3 regions of the Terrabacter lapilli genome follow, and region 2 is predicted to be linked to each of the others. Evidence: predicted binding sites of a transcription regulator. Region 2 holds the regulator's gene; each other region holds the start of a gene.
The links. Region 2 encodes HrcA, which represses chaperone genes, less so after heat shock. Its sites were predicted from a motif close to TTNGCACTCGNNNNNNNCGAGTGCNAA; they were not measured.

Region 1: a site for HrcA is predicted at 3,910-3,936, ahead of groL (chaperonin GroEL). Genes of this name have one in related genera too.
Region 3: a site for HrcA is predicted at 3,713-3,739, ahead of groES (co-chaperone GroES). Genes of this name have one in related genera too.

The regions. Positions count from the first base shown of each region.
Region 1 covers NZ_BAAAPU010000007.1:1,176,003-1,181,747, forward strand. Annotated here, with positions in the region: gene ABD241_RS13510 (P1 family peptidase) at 1-361, shown strand, start outside; gene ABD241_RS13515 (M48 family metallopeptidase) at 404-1,531, opposite strand; gene ABD241_RS13520 (MBL fold metallo-hydrolase) at 1,624-2,505, opposite strand; gene ABD241_RS13525 (hypothetical protein) at 3,040-3,348, opposite strand; gene ABD241_RS13530 (HIT family protein) at 3,443-3,868, shown strand; gene groL (chaperonin GroEL) at 4,092-5,723, shown strand.
Region 2 covers NZ_BAAAPU010000003.1:601,078-606,822, reverse strand. Annotated here, with positions in the region: gene dnaJ (molecular chaperone DnaJ) at 1-623, opposite strand, end outside; gene hrcA (heat-inducible transcriptional repressor HrcA) at 705-1,766, opposite strand; gene ABD241_RS04155 (DUF3097 domain-containing protein) at 1,982-2,866, shown strand; gene ABD241_RS04150 (CHAP domain-containing protein) at 2,963-4,648, opposite strand; gene ABD241_RS04145 (aldehyde dehydrogenase family protein) at 4,791-5,745, opposite strand, start outside.
Region 3 covers NZ_BAAAPU010000001.1:153,996-159,740, reverse strand. Annotated here, with positions in the region: gene ABD241_RS00710 (hypothetical protein) at 1-129, opposite strand, end outside; gene ABD241_RS00705 (sigma-70 family RNA polymerase sigma factor) at 126-701, opposite strand; gene ABD241_RS00700 (WhiB family transcriptional regulator) at 1,078-1,365, shown strand; gene groL (chaperonin GroEL) at 1,537-3,150, opposite strand; gene groES (co-chaperone GroES) at 3,265-3,561, opposite strand; gene ABD241_RS00685 (class I SAM-dependent methyltransferase) at 3,770-5,011, shown strand; gene ABD241_RS00680 (SRPBCC family protein) at 5,194-5,682, opposite strand; gene ABD241_RS00675 (ArsR/SmtB family transcription factor) at 5,675-5,745, opposite strand, start outside.

The DNA.
Region 1 (5,745 bases), on a different contig from region 2:
GGAGCCGGGCGGCGCCGGACGGCCCGGACTGGCCACGACGATCGGGGTGATCGCGACCGATGCGACGCTGACCAAGGCGCAGTGCCAGAAGATGTCGGGCATCGGACACGACGGCTACGCCCGCGCGCTCAAGCCGGTGCACACGCTCTTCGACGGCGACACCCTCTTCACGCTCGCGACCGGCGACCGGCCGGCTCCCGACCCGGTCGAGCAGACCCTGCTGATGGAGGCGGGCGCCGACTGCGTCGCCCGAGCGATCGTGCACGCCCTGCTCGCGGCGACGTCCGTCGACCGCTCCGCTGATGGAGGCGTGGCTCTGCGGTCGTGGTCAGACGCGTTCCCCTCCGCATTGAGCCGCTGAGCCGCCCAGCCCTTGAGCCGTTGAGCCGTTGAGGGCCCCACGTCACATCCAGGAGTCGAGCAGCTCGTCTCGCAGCGGTCGCTCGAGCATGGGACGGAGACCGGCGAGCTCGGCGTCGGCGCGCTGCACGAGGGACCGACGTGACTCCAGCGCGGCGGCATCGGGCTCGGTCGGTCGCGCCTCGAGGGCGCTGAGCCGCAGGTCCCCGCGCGGGTGGGTCGCCCGACCGCGGGGCCCTTCTGCACGCGCCCGGGTCCGCGCTCGGGCAACGTCACCGGCGGTGGGCGACGGGCGCTCGCGAACTGCTGCGAGGGCCTCGAAGGCGTTCTCCCGGCGGCGCACGGCCGCTCCCGCCATGGTGTGCAGTCCGGAGATGCCCATCGTCGTGAGGAGCAGCCGGACGACCGCCGTGGTGCCGGCCACGCGCGCGGCGCCGAGGTCCGCCGCGTGCGCGCGCGCCCGGCTGTCGCGGGAGGCGGTGCGCTCGAACGCGCGGAGCAGCAGCACGGCGGGGAACGACACCGCCCGCAGCACGCCCCGGCCCATGCCGTTCACGATGGCGTTGGAGTACGCGACGTCCAGGCGCGTGTCCTCGAAGTCCGTGACGGCTCCGCGTTCGAGGGGGACCAGCAGGGTGGCCAGGCGCTCGAGCACCCCGTGGGCGTGGGCGACCAGAGCCGAGCCTGCGCCCGCGGGGCCGCCCAGATGGGCCAGCTGGTGCCCGAGGAGTGCGATCCGCTCGTCGTCGGTGAGGCAGGTCCACAGCGGGAGCCCCACGACCAGGACGGGACGTCGCGTCGAGCTGCTCCCGACCAGGTGAGCACCGAAGCCGATGTCGACGCGGAGGCCGGTCGGGGGCCGCACTCCGAGCTCGGTGGCGACCGCAGCGACGAGTGCGTGGGTGTCGGGGAAGTCGCCCGGGTCGAGCTGCACGGCGTCACCCGCACGGGAGGGGCGGGGCGCCAGGGCGGCGACGAAGACCCAGCCGAGGACGACCGCGACCCACTGGACGGCGTTCTTCGGCGCAACGGTCGCCCACACGAGCAGGGCCACGGCCAGGGCGGCGACAGCCAGGACGACGACCGAGAAGGCCGTCACGGCGGTCGAGCGTGGACCCACGGGAGTGGGAGCCTCGGCGACGCGGCTCGACGGAGACGATGAGATGGGCACGGTCAGGGTCCTTCGGCGGCGGGTCGGTGCCCCCGGATGCTACGGGCGCCGTGCCTGCTGCGTGAGGTTTCGTCCGGTTTGGCCGTCTCGTCTCAGGGCGGCGGCGCGGCGAGCTGCGCCCAGACGCGGCGGACTGCGGCCTCGAGGTGGGCCGGCGGGTAGGGCAGGCGGGTGTCGGGCTCGTGCAGCGCCTCCTCGAGCGCGACCCCAGCGAGCCGCCGCTCGCGCAGCACCGCTGCCACCGCCGCCACCTCGTCGCGCTGCCGCTCGACGAAGGCCGCGTCGACCGGCCGGCCGTGCCCGGGCACGACGACGGTCGCGTCGCCCGCCGCGACGAGGTGCGCGGTCAGCGTGTCTGCCCAGTCCAGGGGCCAGGAGTCGTCACCGAAGGACGGGTGGTCGCTCTCCTCGACCAGGTCGCCGAGGAAGAGGGCACCCGCGTCAGGGACGAGGACGGCCACGTCTCCGTCGGTGTGGCCGCGGCCGGCATACGCCATCGTGACGACGCGGTCGCCGAGGTCGACGGTCGCGTTCGACGCGAAGGTGCGGTCCGGGCCACGCACGGGCGTGACCAGGACCTGGAGGAGGTCGGCCTCGGTGTAGCCGTACTCGGGCGCGGCGCTCGGGTCCTCGCGCACCGCTGCCCGGATGTGCTCGGCGTGCGCCTCGAGGCCGAGCGCCACGTTGTGGTGCGCGTGGACCGTGGCGGCGTCGAAGGCGACGTTGCCGAAGGTGTGGTCGAAGTGGACGTGGGTGTTGACGACGTGCCGGACGTCGATGTCGCGTCCGAGGCGCTGCCCCAGGCGGTGGATGTCGTCGAGCACCTCGCGGCCCTGCACGTCGCTCGCGCGGGTGTCGACGACGACCGCCCCGTCCCGGCCGAGCACCAGGCCCACGCCGACGTCCCACTGCGGGTAGCGGGCGAGGAAGACGCGGTCGGCGACCTCCACGAAACCGCGCGTGACCTGGTGCATCACCGCGGTCCTCCGCCGTGATCCACCTCTCGCACCGCTGCGTCGCCGGGCACCCGACCACCGTAGCGACATGCCGCCGAATGGGCCTTTCGGCACTCTTCCTCTACGGTGTGATGCCATGTCCAGCGATACCCGCAGCTCCATACGTGCCACCGAGCGTCGACGGCAGCGCGTCGTCGTCGCCGGCGTCGCAGGCGTTGCCGTCCTGACAGCAGGGGCGATCGCCTACTGGCCGGGTGGCGGTGGCCTCGGGGGCGCGATGACAGCCGGCTCCTCGGGGGCGCTTTCCGGCGACGCGACCGGCACCCTGAAGGACCAGGCCTGGGACCCCACCTCCGCGACCACGACCCCCGACGCCACTCGCGCCAGCCGGGGTGAGGCCCGCACCTCGCTGTCCCCGTCCGCCCAGCCGACGACGAGCGCGACCGCGCAGGCGCAGGCGAGCCAGGCGCAATCCGGTCAGACGCCCTCGGGTCAGGCGCAGGCGGGTCAGGCGCCAGCGGGTCAGGCGCCCGCGGGTCAGGCGCCAGCGGGTCAGGCGCCGTCGAGCCCGGCTCCGTCGAGCCAGGCTCCGCAGGCAGCCGCAGGCCCGTCGCCGACGAGCACGCCGGTGCTGCCCTCGACCTCCCAGCCCGGGTCGACCCCGTGGGCCACGCCGACTCTGATCCCGTCGACCACACTCCCGTTGACCTCGCTCCCGTCGACCTCGCTCCCGTCGACCTCGCTCCCGTCGACCTCGCTCCCGTCGACCTCGTCGTCGAGCTCCGCCACCCCGGTGCCGACCACGACGAGCACGACGGGGACGCCCACGGCCAGCCCGACGCCCGTGCCGACCAGGCCCAAGCACCACTGCGTCGTCCTCGTCCTCTGCTGAACCCCGTAGGCCCGGCCGACCGGTGAGGGCGCCTGACGGAGCGGCCGTGGCAGCCTGTCACCCATGGATTGCGTCTTCTGCTCGATCGTCGCCGGCGACCTGCCCGCCGACGTGGTGCTCGACGAGGGGGAGTTCCTCGGCTTCCTCGACCGCCGGCCGGTCTTCAAGGGGCACGTGCTGCTCGTGCCGAGGACGCACGTCGACACGCTGCTCGACCTTCCGGCCGACCTCCACGCCGGGCTGCTCGGTGCTGCCCAGCGCCTGGCGGCGGCGGCCGTCGAGGGCCTCGGCGCGCAGGGCTCGTTCGTGGCCGTGAACAACGTGGTGAGCCAGTCGGTGCCGCACCTGCACGTCCACGTCGTGCCCCGCACCAAGGGTGACGGGCTCCGCGGCTTCTTCTGGCCCCGGACCAAGTACGCGTCCGAGCAGGAGTCCGCCGAGTACGCCGCCCGGATCGCCGGTGCGCTCGCCCCGGCCGTGGGCGCCTGAGCCGAGCGGACGGCATACGCCCCGTCCGGGAGCGCCGAACGTTTGCACTCTCACTGGGAGAGTGCCAATAATGGCGTTAGCACTCTCCCAGTGGGAGTGACAGAAATGGGCCGTATGCCGAGGGGCTGGGTTCGCAGCGACATGAAGCTGGGAAGACCGGTCCCGTCCGTCGCGGGCGTCATGCGGGCCACCACCAACGTTTCGTGTGGGAGGAACCACCCGAATGGCCAAGACCATTGCTTTTGACGAAGAGGCACGCCGCGGTCTCGAGCGGGGCATGAACATCCTCGCCGACGCCGTCCGCGTGACCCTCGGCCCGAAGGGCCGCAACGTCGTCCTGGAGAAGAAGTGGGGCGCCCCCACCATCACCAACGACGGCGTCTCGATCGCCAAGGAGATCGAGCTCGACGACCCGTACGAGAAGATCGGTGCGGAGCTCGTCAAGGAGGTCGCCAAGAAGACCGACGACGTCGCCGGTGACGGCACGACGACGGCGACCGTGCTCGCCCAGGCGATGGTGAAGGAAGGCCTGCGCAACGTGGCCGCCGGCGCCAACCCGATGGCCCTCAAGCGCGGCATCGAGAAGGCCGTCGAGGCCGTCTCCGCCCGCCTGCTCGAGCAGGCCAAGGAGATCGAGACCAAGGAGCAGATCGCCTCGACCGCCAGCATCTCGGCGGCCGACGAGGAGATCGGCGGCCTCATCGCCGAGGCGATGGACAAGGTCGGCAAGGAAGGTGTCATCACCGTCGAGGACTCCAACACCATGGGCCTCGAGCTGGAGATGACGGAGGGTATGCGCTTCGACAAGGGCTACATCTCCGCCTACTTCGTCACCGACACCGAGCGCATGGAGGCCGTCCTCGACGACGCCTACGTGCTCGTGGCCAACAGCAAGATCGGCAGCATCAAGGACCTCATCCCGCTGCTCGAGAAGGTCATGCAGTCGGGCAAGCCGCTGCTGATCATCGCCGAGGACATCGAGGGTGAGGCCCTCGCGACCCTGGTCGTCAACAAGATCAAGGGCACGTTCAAGTCCGTCGCCGTCAAGGCCCCGGGCTTCGGCGACCGCCGTAAGGCCATGCTGACCGACATCGCCATCCTCACCGGTGGCCAGGTCATCTCCGAGGAGGTCGGTCTCAAGCTCGAGAACGCCACCCTCGACCTGCTCGGCAAGGCTCGCAAGGTCGTCGTCACCAAGGACGAGACGACCATCGTCGAGGACGCCGAGGACCGCTCGCAGATCGAGGGCCGCATCGCCCAGATCAAGGCCGAGATCGAGAAGTCGGACTCCGACTACGACCGTGAGAAGCTCCAGGAGCGCCTCGCCAAGCTCGCCGGCGGCGTCGCCGTCATCAAGGCGGGCGCGGCCACCGAGGTCGAGCTCAAGGAGCGCAAGCACCGCATCGAGGATGCCGTCCGCAACGCGAAGGCCGCCGTCGAGGAGGGCATCGTCGCCGGTGGTGGCGTGGCCCTCATCCAGGCCGCCAAGGCGCTCGACGAGCTCAAGCTCGAGGGTGACGAGGCGACCGGCGCCAACATCGTGCGCGTTGCGACCGAGGCCCCGCTCAAGCAGATCGCGATCAACGCCGGTCTCGAGGGTGGCGTCGTCGCGGAGAAGGTGCGCGGTCTCGACGCCGGCCACGGCCTCAACGCCGCGACCGGTGAGTACGGCGACCTGCTGGCCGCCGGCATCATCGACCCGGTCAAGGTGACGCGCTCGGCGCTGCAGAACGCGGCCTCGATCGCGGCGCTCTTCCTCACGACCGAGGCCGTCATCGCCGACAAGCCCGAGAAGGCCGCTCCGGCCATGCCCGGTGGCGACGACATGGGCGGCATGGGCGGCATGGGCTTCTGAGCCCACCGGTCCACCTGCCTCA
Region 2 (5,745 bases):
ACCCGCCCGTCGCCGGAGCAGTCGTGGCAGGGGTCGGTGAGCGTCGAGCCGAAGCCCTGGCAGTTGACGCAGGGTCGCGAGGTCATGACCTGGCCGAGGAAGCTGCGCTGGATCTGCTGGACCTCACCGGTGCCGTGGCAGATCGCGCAGGTCTGCCGCCCGGTGCCCGGCTCGGCGCCGTCGCCGTCGCAGCGCGTGCACCCGACGGCGGTCTCGAGCGTCAGCTCCTCCTCCGAGCCGAAGACGGCCTTGGCGAGGTCGATGTCGAGGCGCACCAGGGCGTCCTGCCCGCGCTGCACCCGCGACCGGGGCCCGCGCGAGCCGGCCGTCGCACCGGCGCCGAAGAAGGCGTCCATGACGTCGCTGAAGGAGAAGCCCTGGCCTGCACCGAAACCCGCGCCGCCGGCGGTCGCGAACGGGTCGGCGCCCATGTCGAACGACTGGCGCTTCTGGGGGTCGGAGAGCACGTCGTAGGCCTGCGACACCCGCTTGAACTCCTCCTCGGCCTCCGGGCCGGGGTTGACGTCGGGGTGCAGCTTGCGGGCCAGTCGACGGTAGGCCTTCTTGATCTCCTCCTGGCTCGCGTCGCGCGAGACCCCGAGGACGGCGTAGTAGTCGTTCAAGCTGGTTCCTTCGGTACGTGGTGCTTTCGGTTCCGGCGCTGCGGAGCACCGGCGGACTGGCCGAGGTGGTGCGGGTGCTGCTCAGGTGGCCTGGTTGGCGTCGAGGATCTCGGAGACGTAGCGGGCGACGGCGCGGACCGAGGCCATCGTCGTGGGGTAGTCCATCCGCGTGGGCCCCAGCACCCCCAGGCTCGCGACGCGCTCGCTGCCCGAGCCGTACCCCATCGAGACGAGCGAGGTCGTCTGCAGGCCGGAGACGGGGTTCTCGGAGCCGATGCGCACCGAGACGAGGTCGGGGTCGTCGCCCAGCTGCCCGAGCAGGCGCAGCAGGGTCACGTGCTCCTCGAGTGCCTCGAGGATGGGACCGATGGTGCGCGGGAAGTCGGCGCCCGACCGGGCGAGGTTGGCCTGGCCGGCCAGCACGACCCGCTCCTCGCGCTCCTCGACGAGGGCGTCGGCGAGCGCCGAGACGACCGTCTGGAGGGCGGCGCGGTCGCCGCCGTCGGAGCCGCTGTCACCGTCGGCCTCCTCGACGAGGCGTCGCAACCGCGTGGCCGCGACGGTGAACGGCACGCCTGCGGCCACCTCGTTGACCTGCGTGCGCATCGCGGCGACGAAGGCCTCACCGTCGGTGCCCACGAGGGGACGGCCCGTGTCGACGACGCGCTGCTCGACGCGGCCGGTGTTGACGATGAGCACGACCATCAGGTGGGTCGCGCCCAGCGGGACGAGCTCGATGTGCCGGACGGTGGAACGGCTGAGCGAGGGGTACTGCACCACCGCGACCTGGCGGGTGAGGCTCGCGAGGAGCCGGACGGTGCGGTCGACGACGTCGTCGAGGTCGACGGCGCCCTGGAGGAACTGGCTGATCGCCCGCCGCTCCCCCGGGCCCAGCGGTTTGACGGCGCTCAGCCGGTCGACGAACACGCGGTAGCCCGCGTCGGTGGGCACGCGCCCGGCGGAGGTGTGCGGGGCGTGGATGAGGCCCTCCTCCTCGAGCAGGGCCATGTCGTTGCGCACCGTGGCGGCGCTGACGCCGAGGTGGTGGCGCTCGACGAGCGCCTTGCTCCCGACGGGCTCGGAGGTCTGGACGTAGTCCTGGACGATGGCGCGCAGCACCATCAGCCGGCGGTCCTCGCTCATCGCGTCCCTCCTTCACGGTTCTCGCACGTGCCGGACGGTGCGCTGGCAGCGGTCTGGCACTCTCGATTGACGAGTGCCAAGTCTACGTCGTCGCCGCCGGATCTCCGATTCCGTGGAGCCCTCCCGCCAACGGTATGCCGTCGCCCCCGCTCCCTCACCCCCCGACCGCGTGGCGGCTGCCCGGTGACGGACCCGGCGGCATACCCTCCCTTCTCGTGTCCCCCATCGACCGTTACGGATCAGACGTGCTCAGCGGCGACTGGCGTGCCCCACGGCGCGGTCGCTCCACCCCCGTACCGGCCGAGCCGGACCTCGTCGTCGAGGAGGTCGAGACCGGCTGGGTGGGGGCCGTCGTGCGCGTCGAGAAGGCGGGCGGCATGCACGTCGTCCACCTCGAGGACCGTCACGGACGCAGCCGGGCGTTCCCCCTCGGGCCCGGGTTCCTCGTCGACGGGGCCCCCGTCACGCTGACCCCGCCGACCGCCGCGTCCGGCGCGGCGCTGGCCGCCGCCCGGAAGGCGGCCTCACGGACGGCCAGCGGCTCCGTGGCGGTGGAGGGGGTGCGTGCCCGCGTGGCCAGCGGCTCGCGGATCTACGTCGAGGGCCGGCACGACGCCGAGCTCGTCGAGAAGGTGTGGGGCGACGACCTGCGCGTCGAGGGCGTCGTCGTCGAGCTGATGGACGGCGTCGACGACCTCGCCGGGATCATCGCCGAGTTCCAGCCCGGGCCCGGGCGCCGGATGGGCGTGCTCGTCGACCACCTGGTCCCCGGCACCAAGGAGGCGCGCATCGTCGAGCAGGCGCGTGCCCTCCCCGGCCTCAGCCAGCACGTCAGGATCCTCGGCCACCCCTATGTCGACGTCTGGCAGTCCGTGCGCCCCGAGCGGCTCGGCTGGCAGCAGTGGCCCGTCATCCCCCGGGGCACGTCGTGGAAGCACGGCATCTGCGCCGAGCTCGGCTGGGCCCACTCCACGCAGGCCGACATCGCGAACGCGTGGAAGCGGATCCTCGGCACCGTCCGCACGTACGCCGACCTCGAGCCGACGCTCCTGGCCAGCGTCGAGGAGCTCATCGACTTCGTCACCGAGCCCGGCGCCTGAGCGCGCGAGCAGCAGGCGACGTCCGGCGACGCCACCTGCTGCCCCTGCCGCACCCCCACCGGTCCGGCGCTCCCCTTCCGCAGAGAGCCGCGGACGTCACCAGCGGACGTAGCCCTGGACGTCCACCTTCAGGTATGCCGCCGCGGACGTCTTGACGCGAACGGCTCCGTCGAGACCGACGGGCACCACGACGGTGTTCGTGACCGGGCGACCGGACGCGTACTTGACCGTGGCGTAGGCGGGTTCGCTCGACCCGCTCGGGTAGGCGGTGACGTAGCCGCCGGCCGTGGGCGACACCACCGTCACCGTGAGCACCGCTGCCCGGACACCGCTGGCCGGCACCCCCGCCCTGCCCACGACCGGGACGACCGGCGCCTGGCCGGCGGCGACCCGTCCGACGGGCAGGCCGAGCCCGGTCTGGCTGTCGAGGACGCGGGTCGGTCCCACGGGCACCTGGTCCGCGCCGGTGGGCAGCCAGCCCACCACGTCGACCAGCACGTCCGTCTGGGCGCTGGAGTGGATGGTCACGGAGGCGTTCGTGCCGACGCGCGCCTCGACGAGCCCGGTGGCCGCGTTCACCGCGTCGTAGTGGACCTGCGGCGCCCCGGGCCGGGCCACGCCTGCCGGGTACGTCGTGAGCCAGCCCTCCGCGGAAGGTGCGGCAGCGGAGACGTCCAGCAGCACGCCCGCCACGCCGGTGGTCGGTATGCCGGCCTTGCCGGCCAGCGACAGCGTCAGCGTCCCTCCCGCGGCCAGCCGCGCCTTGGGAGCCCCGACGCCGGTACGCGTGTCGAGGACCCGGGCGGGAGCGCCTCCGGAGACGTAGCCGCCCGCCGGCGACCAGCCGACGACGTCCGCGGACAGGTCGGTCGTGGCCGACGTGTAGAGGCGCACCTTGCCGTCGGTCCCCACGCGGCTGAGCACGAGGCTGGTCGTGACACCGCCGGCGGCGTAGGACACCGCCCGCGAGCCCGGCTGCGTCGTGCCGCTCGCGTGGGCCGTGAGGTAGCCGGCGGCGGCGGGCGAGGTGGCGTTGACGTTGAGCAGGGCGACGCCCACCCCGCTCGAGGGGACGCCGGCCCGGCCGGCGACCTGCACGGTGACCGCCTGGCCGCCCAGGACCCGCGCCAGCGGCGCACCGAGCCCGGTCCGGGTGTCGAGCAGACGCGTCGGAGGAGTCACCTGCCATGCCCGCGTGTCGGACGCGACGGTGGCGCCCTGGTCCTTGAGGTGGATGAAGCCGTTCGGCCACCGGCCACCGGTGAGGGTCACCCGGCGCCAGCGGAAGTCGCCGCCCCAGTTGTCCTCCGAGATGATGATGTCCGAGGCCGAGAGCACCTGCTCGACATAGGCCACGTGCCCGGTCGAGGAGAAGGACGAGTCCCACCACGCGACCGCGCCCACCGCCGGGCTCGTGTTCGTCTGGGCCGGGAACGCCGGCCCCCAGTTCAACGCGTTGCCGCTCAGGCTGGCCGGCCTCGTGTTGGGCAGGCCGTTCTTGACGAGGCGGTAGGCGACGTAGTTCGTGCAGTTGTGGCCCGTCGACTGGAGCCAGTAGCTCGTCGAGCTGTTCGCCGGATACCCGGCGTTGGAGTACCCAGCGCTCTGGCAGGGGTCGTAGCCGGTGCAGAGCACGATCCACTCGCTGGAGCGGGCCGGGGCGGCCAGCCCCACCGTGGAGGCCAGGGCGGCCAGGACGGTGAGCAGCAGCGCGACGGGCCGACGGAGCTGCGTCCGACGCGCAACCGGGACGCCGGCCCGGCGAGCGGGGACGAGGGACATGTCGGTCTCCAGGGTTCGAGTGGGGTGGCACCCGAAATGTAGGACTTATCTGTCACCCAGTCCCCTGATTCCCAGAAATCACACGCGACACGCCAGTCGACTTACGACCCTCCGGCTCCTCGATGTGCTAATGACACGGCTGTCATTCGCCGCCCCTGACCGGCGTTCGTCGTCGTCCGGGGAACGCCACCGTGCGCACCACGAGCTCCTTGACCGCAGTGAACGGCGGCCGCACCAGGACGGTGCCGTCCGGCCGCGTCGGCAGGGAGAGCACGGCCTTGGAGTGCGAGAAGAGGTCCATGGAGTGCTCGCCGTGGTAGGCCCCGGTCCCACTCGCCCCCACCCCGCCGAAGGGCAGTCCCGGCACGGCCAGGTGGGCCAGCGGCACGTTGAAGGCCAGCGCGCCCGACGACGTGTCGCGGACGAAGCGCCGGCGCACCTTCTCGGAGGAGGTGAAGACGTAGAGCGCCAGCGGCTTCTCGCGCCGGTTGACGAAGTCGACCGCGGCGTCGAGCCCGTCGACCTCCACCAGCGGCAGGACGGGTCCGAAGATCTCCTCGCTCATGATCACCTGCCGGGGGTCGTCGGGGTCGTCCACCTCCACGACCGTCGGCTCCAGGTAGCGCGAGGACGCGTCGGAGCGACCCCCGGTGACGACCCGGTCGTGGTCCACCATGGCGGTGAGGCGCTCGAAGTGCCGCGCGCTGACGATCCGGCCGTACTCCCCGGACTGCGCCGGGTCGTCGCCGAAGGCAGCCTGGATCCCTTGCGCGAGAAGGGGCTTCAGCGCCTCGAGCGTCCTGCGGGACGCGAGGACGTAGTCGGGAGCCACGCACGTCTGGCCGGCGTTGGTGAACTTGCCCCACACGAGGCGTTGCGCCGTCACCTCCAGGTCCGCGTCGTCGGAGACGTACGCGGGTGACTTGCCGCCCAGCTCGAGCGTCACGGGTGTGAGGTGTCGCGCCGCGGCCTCGAGGACGATCCGCCCGACGGTGCCGTTTCCCGTGTAGAAGATGTGGTCGAAACGCTCGGCCAGCAGGGCGGTCGTCTCGGGAACGCCACCCTCGAGGACCTGCACCGCCGACCGGTCGAGGTAC
Region 3 (5,745 bases), on a different contig from region 2:
GTCGGCGTGGTCGGCGAGGGCTGCGAGCAGGCCGGCGACCGGCTCGGAGCCGGCAGGCTCGCGAGCCGCCAGCCGGTCGAGCATCAGGTCGTCGGCGAGGAGATCGCTCATCGGGATGAGGCGGCTCATGCCACGTCCCCCCTCTCGGCCTGGCTGATCATGGTTCTCAGCTTGCCCAGGGCCCGGTGCTGGGCCACGCGTACGGCCCCCGTGGACATCCCCAGCGCTGCGGCGGTCTCCTCGGTCGACATGCCGACGGCGACCCGGAGCGTGAGGATCTCGCGCTGCTGCCCCGGAAGCCGCTGCATGAGGGCCAGAGCCGTGGCTGCGTCGTCGCGCATGACGGCAACGGTCTCGGGTGACGGGGCGTCGTCCGGCCCGTCGGGGACGTCGGGCACGGGCGCGGGCCCGCGCATGGCCGCCCGCTGCGCGTCGACGAGCTTGCGGGAGATGATCGTGTAGACGAAGGCCTCGAAGGGCAGGCCACGCTCCTGGTAGGTCGGCAGAGCCGCGATGACGGCCATGCACACCTCCTGCGCGACGTCCTGGGCAGTGTCCTCGGCGCCGAAGCGACCGAGCCGGACGCGGGAGTACCTCACGGCCATGTCCCTGACCTGAGCCAGGAGCAGGTCACGAGAGAGCGGATCGCGCCCCGAGAGCGCTACCAGCTCCTTCAGCGACGGAGCGTCCACCCGCTCCATCGCACCGACGGCACCCGGCGTTACGCCCGTGCGCGTCGACCACCCGAGACCCATGTGAGTCCTCGTCCCCCCGAACTTGTCGTCTGCCGGCGAGCCGTGCCTCGCCGCCCTCGCTGTCCACTCGGGCCGAAGCCGATCGGAGTGGAGCCATGCTACTGCCGGCGGAAGTGCCGGATCGCGCACATCATGCCCGAAACATCCTCGTCGGAGAGCATGCCATCGCGATGGCAATTCTTGAACAAGTCCTTAAGAATCCGCTCTTTATCCGTGATCACGAGCGCGGTTAGCGTCGGATCCGCGGCCCGCACCCCTCTTTTCTGCACCGAGCGAGCCGGTACGACACGCGGGCACCCCCGCCCCACGGAGAGACGAGTTCATGGCCGAGATCACCCGCCTTCCCGGACCAGTTGCCGACCTGTGGGACTGGCAGCTGGACGGGGCCTGCCGCGGCGTCAGCCCCGAGGTCTTCTTCCACCCGGAGGGCGAGCGCGGCCCGCGCCGCCGCAACCGTGATGCGCAGGCCAAGGCCGTCTGCGCCGCCTGCCCAGTGGTGGCCCAGTGCCGCTCCCACGCTCTCGAGGTCCGAGAGCCCTACGGCGTCTGGGGCGGTCTCACCGAGGGCGAGCGCGAGCTGCTCTACGACGGCATCCAGGAGGCCTCCTGAGCTCATGCCGCCGGCCCCGCTCCATGGGTGGCCGTCGGCGCCCGCCTGACCCGCACCGGTCGCAACACGCCGCGGCCGCGCAGGACAGGACGAACGAGGGCCGCTCCCCGGTGGGGAGCGCCCCTCGTCGTGTGTCAGGCGCGTGGCGCCCGGCGAGACCTGCCGAGTGGGTCAGTGACCGTGCCCGTGGCCGTGGCCACCGGCCTCGGCGTCCTCCTCCGGCTTGTCGACGACGAGCGTGTCGGTCGTGAGGATCATCGACGCGATCGACTCCGCGTTGCGCAGCGCGGAGCGCGTCACCTTGACGGGGTCGATGACGCCGGCGCCGATCAGGTCGCCGTACTCGCCCGTCGCGGCGTTGAGGCCCTGGCCGAGCTCGAGCTCGGCGACCTTCGAGGTCACGACGTAGCCCTGGAGGCCGGCGTTCTCGGCGATCCAGCGCAGCGGCTCGGCGACGGCCTTGCGCACGATGGACGCGCCGGTGGCCTCGTCACCCGACAGCTCGAGCGCGTCGATGGCGGTCGCGGCGTGGATGAGAGCGGTGCCGCCGCCGGCGACGATGCCCTCCTCGATCGCGGCACGCGTCGCGGAGATCGCGTCCTCGATGCGGTGCTTCTTCTCCTTGAGCTCGACCTCGGTGTGGGCACCGACCTTGATGACGCAGACGCCACCGGCGAGCTTGGCGAGGCGCTCCTGGAGCTTCTCGCGGTCCCAGTCGGAGTCGGTGCGCTCGATCTCGGCCTTGATCTGGTGCACGCGGCCGGCGACCTCGGACTCCTCGCCGGCGCCGTCGATGATCGTCGTGTTGTCCTTGGTCAGCACGACGCGGCGGGCCTGGCCGAGGACCGTCAGGTCGGCCTGGTCGAGGCTGAGCCCCACCTCGGGGGCGATGACCTGGCCACCGGTGAGGACGGCGATGTCCTGGAGCATGGCCTTGCGGCGGTCGCCGAAGCCGGGGGCCTTGACGGCGGCCACGTTGAAGGTGCCGCGGATCTTGTTGACGACGAGCGTGGAGAGGGCCTCGCCCTCGACGTCCTCGGCGATGATGAGCAGCGGCTTGCCGGACTGCACGACCTTCTCGAGGACCGGCAGCACCTCGGCGACCGAGGAGATCTTGCCCTGGTTGATCAGGACGTAGGCGTCCTCGAGGACGGTCTCCATGCGCTCGGTGTCGGTGACGAAGTAGGCCGAGAGGTAGCCCTTGTCGAACTGCATGCCCTCGGTGAACTCGAGCTCGGTGGCGGTCGTCGAGGACTCCTCGACGGTGATGACGCCGTCCTTGCCGACCTTGTCGAAGGCCTCGCCGATCAGGCCGCCGAGCGTGGCGTCCTGCGCGGACAGGGTCGCGACGGACGCGATCTCGTCCTTGCCGTCGACCTCGCGGGCGTTCTCGAGCAGGCGGTCGTTGACCGCGGTCACGGCCTTGTCCATGCCGCGCTTGAGGGCGGCGGGGGCGGCGCCGGCGGCGACGTTGCGCAGGCCCTCCTTGACCATGGCCTGCGCGAGCACGGTCGCGGTCGTCGTGCCGTCACCGGCGACGTCGTTGGTCTTGGTCGCGACCTCCTTGGCGAGCTGGGCGCCGAGGTTCTCGTAGGGGTCCTCGAGCTCGATCTCGCGGGCGATGGTGACGCCGTCGTTGGTGATCGTGGGGGCGCCCCACTTCTTGTCGATGACGACGTTGCGGCCCTTCGGGCCGAGCGTCACCTTGACGGCGTTGGCGAGCGCGTCAACGCCGCGCTCGAGCGACTTGCGGGCGGAGTCGTCGAACTCCAGCTGCTTGGCCATGGTGTTCCTTTGGCTCGGGTTGCTTTGCGGTTGCGGTGCTTGAGGGAGAACGAGACGCACCCCGGGGAGACCCCAGCGGGGCTCACCGGGGTGCGGTCACGGCATACGGCTGGGTCAGCCGACGATGGCGAGGACGTCGCGCGCGGAGAGGATCAGGAACTCCTCACCGCCGTGCTTGACCTCGGTGCCGCCGTACTTGCTGAAGATGACCTTGTCGCCGACCTTGACGTCGAGCGGGACGCGCTCGGTGCCGCTGTCGCTGAAGCGACCGGGGCCCACGGCGACGACCTCGCCCTCCTGGGGCTTCTCCTTGGCCGTGTCCGGGATGACGAGACCCGAGGCAGTGGTCTGCTCGGCCTCGAGGGACTTGACGACGATGCGGTCTTCGAGCGGCTTGATGGAAACCGACACGGTGGTGACCTTCCCTTCGGGACAGTCGGAAACTGACGACGGACTGTGGGCTCTTCGAGGCTGGCCGCCGTCGCGGGGGTCGGCCTCCCTCGAGGAGGGCGCTGGCACTTTCGGCTCGAGAGTGCCAACAAGATGAAATCTAGGTTTGCGGTTAGCACTCGGTCAAGTCGAGTGCCAACACTCGTGGCCGCGCTGGCAGGATGGGCCCATGGACGCCGCGATGGTCGACCGGCTCGCCGCGGGCGAGGGGTGGGCCCTGCTCCAGTCGCTGCCTCCCTACGACGAGGCCACCTCCCTCCAGCTGCAGGACCGGCTGCGCGAGGCGGGCTTCGACGCCGACCTCGTGGCCGCCGCGATGACGCAGTCGCGGCTGCGCGCGCGAGCGGCCCCGAAGTTCGGCGACTTCGCCGCCGGGATGCTCTTCACCCCGGACGGGCTCGAGCAGTCGACACGCCTCGCGATCGCCGCCCGGCACGCGCAGCGGTATGCCGCCGCGGACGTCCGCGAGGTCTACGACCTCGGCTGCGGGCTGGGCGCGGACGCGATGGCCTTCTGCGGGCTCGACCTCCGCGTCCAGGCCGTCGACGCCGACGACGCGACGGCACGCATCGCTGCCGTCAACCTGCGCCACTGGCCGACGGCACGCGTACGTCACGCCCTCGCCGAGGACGTACGCCTCCCGCGCGGTGAGGCGGCACGCGACGTCGGCGTGTGGCTCGACCCGGCCCGTCGGGTCAGCGGCGTGGCCGACGCCCGCGGGCGCACGAAGCGGGTCTTCTCCCTCGACGCCATCTCCCCGCCGTGGTCGCAGGTCCTGGCCTTCGCCGACGAGCTGCCGGCGACCGGCGCCAAGCTCTCCCCCGCGTTCCCCCACGGGTCGGTGCCGCGCGGCGCCGAGGCGCAGTGGACGTCCTGGCAGGGCGAGGTGCTCGAGTGCGCCGTGTGGTGGGGGCCGCTCGTCGCCACCCCCGGGCGGACGGCGGCCGTGTGCACCGGCTCCACGACGTCGGTCGTCACCGAGGACGACGCGGCGGAGGGCATGCTCGAACCGGCCCTGGGGTCGGTGGCAGACGTCGGCGAGTGGCTCTACGAGCCGGACCGGGCGGTCATCCGGGCGGGGCTCACGGGGGCCCTCGTCTCGGCGGTGGAGGGCGCCGAGCTCGCGTCCGGCGTCGGCTACGTGACGAGCGGCGTCGCCCGCGAGGTGCCGTGGGCACGCCGCTTCCGGGTGCTCGAGGCCATGCCGCTGTCCACCAAGCGCCTCGCGCGGTGGCTGCGCGACCAGGGACACGACCGGGTCACCATCAAGAAGCGCGGTGTCACCCTCGACGCCGACGTGCTGCGCCGCCAGCTGAAGATGACCGGCCGCGGGAAGGGCGGCTCGGAGGCGACCCTCGTGCTGACCCGCATCGGAGGCGGCCAGGTCGCCCTCGTGGTCACGCCCGCCTGACTTCTGTCTCCCCCGCCTCGGCCGGGCGACCGCGACGCCCGCCGACGCTCGCGGCGTGGAGCGTCGGCGGGCGGTCCCGAGCCACGTGCCGTCCCAGCGCACGCTGCCCGCCACCGATGCCGCTCGCGGCAACGGACGTCACGGTCCTCAGCATGACCGGCTCCGCTAGGCGGAGGTCCGGCTCAGCGGTCAGCGGCATACAGCTCGTGGAGAGCGCTCCAGGTGGCGTCCCAGTCGGGCAGGGGGTCACCGGCCACGTCGGCCGCGAGCCGGCGGACGTACGTGTCCCAGCCTGCGGCGTACCCGGCCGCCTGCGCCGCACCGAGTCGCTCGTGGCGCAGGACGAGCCTCGCTCCATCACCGTCGGACGAAACGTCGGCGGTGACGCGGGTCTCGACGGCGCCGATCGGCCATTCCCACACCAGCAGGTGCGGTGGTTCGCACGACACGACCCGGCACCGCGGGGTGTCCGCGTCGTCGAAGTGGACGGTGAAGGCGCCGCCCTCGCGCAGGTCGCCCGAGACGGGGGCGAACCAGCGGGCGAGGCGCTCGGGATCGGTGCAGGCCTGCCACAGGTCGTCCTGCGACGTCGAGTAGCGCCGGTCGAAGACGACGGCCACGCCCTTGCCCGCCTGCTCGATGCGTCCCAACACGTGCGTCAGCTCAGTCATCGCTGCTCCTTCGTCGGGCCCGCTGCCCGCGGGCGATCTCGGTGTCGAGGGCGTCGAGGCGCT